2 linked regions of the Aromatoleum aromaticum EbN1 genome follow. The protein of the gene in region 1 interacts with the protein of each later gene in a pairwise test. Links are inferred from orthologs where the notes say so. Each region holds a gene or a part of one and is shown on either strand. Other genes may lie near its edges.

What was found.
Region 2: the proteins of EBN1_RS09500 (region 1) and ndk interact in binary tests that used the Escherichia coli proteins (3 or more experiments, as listed by UniProt). The link is inferred for Aromatoleum aromaticum EbN1 from one-to-one orthologs.

The regions. Positions count from the first base shown.
Region 1 is NC_006513.1:2,010,219-2,013,265, reverse strand. Bases 41-2,769 are described here. They hold EBN1_RS09500 (5-formyltetrahydrofolate cyclo-ligase), read right to left. Parts: upstream 1,790-2,769; coding sequence 1,292-1,789; downstream 41-1,291. Other genes in these bases: EBN1_RS09495 (lytic transglycosylase domain-containing protein), read left to right, coding at 1,938-2,769; ilvA (threonine ammonia-lyase, biosynthetic), read left to right, coding at 41-1,282. Outside these bases: more of ilvA, read left to right, coding at 1-40; more of EBN1_RS09495, read left to right, coding at 2,770-3,047. UniProt on the Escherichia coli protein: Involved in the removal of 5-formyltetrahydrofolate.
Region 2 is NC_006513.1:749,348-752,492, reverse strand. What follows is about bases 319-3,145. They hold ndk (nucleoside-diphosphate kinase), read left to right. Parts: upstream 319-1,432; coding sequence 1,433-1,858; downstream 1,859-3,145. Other genes in these bases: rlmN (23S rRNA (adenine(2503)-C(2))-methyltransferase RlmN), read left to right, coding at 1,946-3,145; sucD (succinate--CoA ligase subunit alpha), read left to right, coding at 408-1,301; sucC (ADP-forming succinate--CoA ligase subunit beta), read left to right, coding at 319-396. Also shown: more of sucC, read left to right, coding at 1-318. UniProt on the Escherichia coli protein: Major role in the synthesis of nucleoside triphosphates other than ATP. The ATP gamma phosphate is transferred to the NDP beta phosphate via a ping-pong mechanism, using a phosphorylated active-site intermediate.

The sequences.
Region 1 (3,047 bases):
CAATCATGCACAAGGCGTCGCGCTGTCGGCGCAGAAGCTCGGGGTGCGCGCGGTGATCGTGATGCCGACTTCGACGCCGCAGATCAAGGTCGACGCGGTCAGGGCGCGGGGCGGCGAGGTGGTGCTCGCCGGTGACTCCTACTCGGACGCCTACGCCCACTCGCTGGAACTGGAAAAGGTGGACAAGCTCACTTTCGTCCATCCTTATGACGACCCGGACGTCATCGCCGGACAGGGCACGATCGGCATGGAGATCCTGCGCGCGCACCCCGATCCGATCCACGCGATTTTCTGCGCCGTTGGCGGCGGCGGACTGATCGCCGGCGTTGCCGCCTACGTGAAGCGGCTGCGGCCCGAAATCAGGATCGTCGGCGTCGAGACGGTGGACGCCGACGCGATGACGCGCTCGCTCGCAGCGGGCGAACGGGTCGTTCTCGACCAGGTCGGCCTGTTCGCCGACGGCACCGCGGTCAAGCAGATCGGCGAAGAGACTTTCCGGCTGTGCCGGGAGTATGTCGACGAGATGGTCCTCGTCGACAACGACGCGATCTGCGCCGCCCTGAAAGACGTCTTCGAGGACACGCGCTCGATCCTCGAGCCTTCCGGCGCGCTGGCGATCGCCGGGGCGAAGGAATACGCGAAGCGCCACAATCTGCATGGCAAGTGCCTGGTAGCGGTGGCGTCCGGCGCGAACATGAATTTCGATCGCCTGCGTTTCGTTGCCGAACGCGCCGAAGTGGGCGAGCAACGCGAGGCGGTGTTCGCCGTGACGATCCCGGAACGCCCCGGCTCGTTCCGCAAATTCTGCAGCCTCGTCGGCGATCGCCACATCACCGAGTTCAACTATCGCTACGCCGACGCCGAACAGGCGCACATCTTCGTCGGCGTGTCGGTGCACAACCGCGCCGAGGCGTCCCGCCTCATCGAGATGCTCGGGCGCCACGAACTGCCGGCAGTCGACCTCACCGACGACGAAATGGCGAAGAGCCACGTCCGCTACATGGTCGGCGGACACGCGCCGCACATCGACAACGAGCTGGTGTACCGCTTCGAATTCCCCGAGCGCCCCGGTGCCCTGATGAATTTCCTCACGAATCTGCACTCGGACTGGAACATCAGCCTGTTCCACTACCGCAACCACGGCTCGGATTCGGGTCGCGTGCTGGTCGGCATGCAGGTGCCTCCCGGCGACAAGACGGCATTCAGCGCGTTTCTCGACCGGCTCGGCTATGAATCCGCCGATGAGTCCGGGAACCCGGCATACCGCATGTTCCTCGGCTGAACCCCCGCTTCAGGCAGCGTGCGGCCGGACCGGGAAAGCCCCTGTTTCGGTCACGATCCACTGCATCGGGCGGTCGTGGCGCTGCGGATACACCGTTTCGGCCCGCCCCAGCTCGAAGCCGACACCGACCGCGACCGTGTCGATCAGCGCCAGCGTGCGATCGAAATAGCCGCCACCGTAGCCGAGCCGGTAGCCGGCGGCGTCGAACGCGTTGCACGGCACCAGCACCGCGTCGGGCACGATCGCCGCGCCGGCGGGCGGATGCGGGATGCCGTGACGATCGAAGATCATTTCCATGCCCGGCATCCACCTGCGGAACACCATCGGCGTTGCCTTTGCCTGTACCACCGGCAGCGCCGCGATGCGCGAGGGTCCGCCGGCGAGCCAGCGGCACATCCATGCACGCAGGTCGGGCTCGGCCCGATACGGCCAGCAGAACGCCAGCACGCGCGGGGCAAGTCGCGTGACCACCCCCTCAAGATGCGCTTCGAGCTGCTCCGTGAGCATCGCGCGGCGCTCGTCCGGCAGCGCCAGGCGCTCGGCGCACGCGCGCTCGCGCAGTGCCCGCCGGATGCGGTCCACGTCGTCATCGGCAGGGGAAACGGGGGTCGTCACTGTGCTAAGGTGAGTCGAATCAAAAACAGGATGGTAAGGGATGATCAAGGGATTGTGGGCGGGCGTGGCCCTGGGGTTGATGGTTCTGAGCGCGGGAGTGCTCGGCGATCCCGGGGATGAACGGATCCTGGCGGCGCGGGAGGCGCTGCGCACCGGCGACCGGGACGCGCTCGAGCAGCTCGATACGCAACGCACTTCACATCCGCTCGATCCGTACGTCAGGTACTGGCTGCTGTCGAACAAGCTTGCGCGCCCCGATCCGGCGCCGATCATCGAGTTGACCGAGTTCCTGCTGCAGGATCCCGACAGCCTGCTGGCGGAACGCCTGCGCGCCGACTGGCTGCGCCGCACGGTGCGCGACGAGGACTGGCCGGGATTCCTGCGCCTGTACGTCGACCTGCGCGAACCGGACGCCGAGCTGCGCTGCCATTACCGCACCGCCCGGCTCAACCTCGGCGACACCAAAGTGCTGGCCGAGACGCGCGCCCAGTGGATGGAACTGAGCGACAGCCACGTCGCCTGCGAGCCGGTCCTGCGCGCACTCGCGACCGGCGGCGCTGTCGGCGCGGACGAGCTGTGGTGGCGATTCCGCCGGCAGATCGAGAGCCGCAGCTTCACCGCGGCGCGCAGCACGCTCGCCTGGCTCGCGGCCGGCGAAATGCCGAAGCTCGCCAGTTTCGACCACGCAGTGAAGTCCCCCGAAGCGTACCTCGACCGCCTGCCCGCGAACTTCGCCGCGACCCGGCCCGGCCGCGAGCTCGCCTTGACGGCGCTGGTCAGCCTCGCGCGCAAGGACGACCCGCGCGCCGCGCAGGTCCGTTTTCAGCGCATCAGCGATCGGCTCGATCACGACGAACGGGCCTACGCCCACGCGGTTCTCGGCCATTACGGCGCGCTCGCGCGCCTGCCGCAGGCCTCCGAGTGGTACCGCGCGGCCGGCGACGTGGCGATGAGCAGCGAGCAGCGCGCGTGGCGAGTGCGCGCGGCGCTGCGGGTAGAGGACTGGCGCATGGTGGAGTCCTCGATCGAGGCGCTGCCGGCGGCCGAGCAGGCCAACGCGGAGTGGATCTACTGGCTGGGCCGCGCACGCGCTGCCCTCGGCCGCGCGGACGAAGCTGCGGCGCTTTACCGGCGCATTGCTGGCGAACCG
Region 2 (3,145 bases), 1.3 Mb from region 1 along the record:
GACGGCAACATCGGCTGCCTGGTGAACGGCGCCGGTCTGGCGATGGCCACGATGGACACGATCAAGCTGTTCGGCGCCGAGCCGGCCAACTTCCTCGACGTCGGCGGCGGCGCGACGACCGAGAAGGTCACCGAAGCGTTCAAGATCATGCTCAAGAACCCCAAGGTCAAGGGCATCCTGGTCAACATCTTCGGCGGCATCATGAAGTGCGACACCATCGCCACCGGCGTGGTCGCCGCAGCCAAGGAAGTCAATCTCTCCGTCCCGCTCGTGGTGCGCATGAAAGGTACCAACGAAGACCTCGGCAAGAAGATCCTCGCCGAGTCGGGCCTGCCGATCATCGCCGCCGACACGATGGCGGAAGCTGCGACCAAGATCGTCGCGGCGGTCAAGTAAGGAGAGTGTGAATGTCCATCCTGATCAACAAAGACACCAAAGTCATTACCCAGGGCATCACCGGCAAGACCGGCCAGTTCCACACCGAGAAGTGCATCGAGTACGCCAACGGCAAGAACTGCTTCGTCGCCGGCGTGAACCCGAAGAAGGCCGGTGAGAAGATCCTCGACGTGCCGATCTACGGCTCGGTCAAGGACGCCAAGCAGGCCACCGGCGCGACCGTGTCCGTGATTTACGTGCCGCCGGCCGGTGCCGCCGATGCGATATGGGAAGCCTGCGAGGCCGACCTGGATCTGGCGATCTGCATCACCGAAGGCATCCCGGTCCGCGATATGCTGATCGTGCGCAACAAGATGAAGCAGAAAGTGGCCAAGGGCGGCAAGGAAACGCTGCTGCTGGGGCCCAACTGCCCCGGTCTGATCACGCCGGACGAGATCAAGATCGGCATCATGCCGGGTCACATCCATCGCAAGGGCCGCATCGGTGTCGTGTCGCGTTCGGGCACGCTGACCTATGAAGCCGTCGCGCAGCTGACCGAAATCGGTCTGGGTCAGTCGTCGGCAGTCGGTATCGGCGGCGACCCGATCAACGGCCTGAAGCACATCGACGTGATGCGCATGTTCAACGACGATCCGGACACCGATGCGGTGATCATGATCGGCGAGATCGGCGGTCCGGACGAAGCCGAAGCGGCGCAGTGGTGCAAGGCCAACATGAAGAAGCCGATCGTCGGCTTCATCGCCGGCGTCACCGCGCCGGCCGGCAAGCGCATGGGCCACGCCGGTGCGCTGATCTCGGGTGGTGCGGACACTGCTGACGCCAAGCTCGCGATCATGGAAGAGTGCGGCTTCACGGTGACGCGCAACCCGTCGGAGATGGCCAAGCTGCTGAAGGCGATGCTGTAAGCACGACTCACCCCGCCCAGTGGAAAAGCGCCGGCTGGACCGGCGCTTTTCGTTGCTGGGAGCGGGCAGGGAAAAACTGCTAGAATCCTTCGCTGCGCTTTTTCCCGCTTATCGTCCATCCGGAGTTTTTCATGGCAATCGAACGTACCCTGTCCATCATCAAGCCCGACGCCGTCGCGAAGAACGTGATCGGCAAGATCTACCAGCGCTTCGAAGATGCAGGCCTGAAGATCATCGCGTCGAAGATGGTGCATCTGTCCGAGCGCGAAGCCGGCCAGTTCTACGCCGTGCACAAGGAGCGCCCGTTCTTCAAGGATCTCGTGTCCTTCATGATTTCCGGGCCGGTGATGATCCAGGTGCTCGAAGGCGAGAGCGCGATTGCGACGAACCGCGACCTGATGGGCGCCACCGATCCGAAAAAAGCCGATGCCGGCACGATTCGTGCGGATTTTGCGGAATCCATCGACGCGAACGCGGTCCATGGTTCCGATGCGCCGGAAACGGCGGCAGTCGAGATTGCGTTCTTCTTTCCCGGCATGAACGTTTACACCCGCTGAACCCCTCACGGGGAGAGCCCGCGCATCGGCCCGCGCATCTTCATCGATAGCGGGCCGATTGCATTATGGGAGCTGTACGGAACGCAGATGCTTACACCGGTCAACCTGCTCGATTTCGACGTCGACGGTCTCGTCACCTGGTTCGCTGAACGGGGCGAGAAGCCTTTTCGCGCGCGCCAGGTGATGCGCTGGATGCACCGTTTCGGCGAAACCGATTTCGGCAACATGACCGACGTGGCGAAAAGCCTGCGCGCGAAGCTCGCCGAAGAAGCCTGCATCCGCGCGCCCCGCGCGATTCGCGATGCGGTATCGGTCGACGGGACGCGCAAATGGCTGCTCGACGTCGGCAGCGCGAACGCGGTCGAAGCGGTGTTCATTCCCGAGACGAATCGCGGCACCCTGTGCATTTCGTCACAAGCCGGGTGCGCGCTCGACTGCGCGTTCTGCTCGACCGGCAAGCAGGGCTTCAATCGCAACCTTTCGGCGGCCGAGATCATCGGCCAGCTGTGGCTCGCGAACCGGCTCCTCGGCGGCAGCGCGTCGCCGGCAGGTTCGAAGGACGGGGACGGCGGGCCCGACCACGCGTCCCGCGCGACCAAGCTGGACCATCGTGCTGCGGACGCCAAGGGCGTCCAATCCGACTCGTGGCGATCCTCTGACCCGGAGGAGGATCACAACGGCCGTGTCATCAGCAACGTCGTGATGATGGGGATGGGCGAACCGCTCGCGAACTTCGACAACGTCGTCACTGCGCTGCGGCTGATGCTCGACGATCACGCGTACGGACTGTCGCGCCGCCGCGTAACGGTGTCGACATCCGGCATCGTCCCGGCAATGGATCGCTTGCGCGACGAATGCCCGGTCGCGCTGGCAGTGTCGCTGCATGCGCCGGACGATGCGTTGCGCGACCGCCTCGTGCCGATCAATCGCAAATATCCGTTGCGCGAGCTGATGGCAGCGTGCCAGCGCTACCTCGAACGGGCGCCGCGCGACTTCGTGACCTTCGAATACGTCATGCTCGACGACGTCAACGACTCGGACGCACACGCCCGCGCGCTCGTCGAACTGGTGCGCGACGTGCCGTGCAAGTTCAATCTGATCCCGTTCAATCCTTTTCCGAACTCCGGCTTCGATCGTTCCCCGGCCGAACGCATCCGGCGCTTTGCGGCGATCCTCATCGACGCTGGCATCGTCACGACGACCCGCAAGACGCGCGGCGACGACGTGAACGCGGCCTGCGGGCAGCTCGCCGGACAAGTGCAGGACCGGTCGCGGCGCACGGTCAGG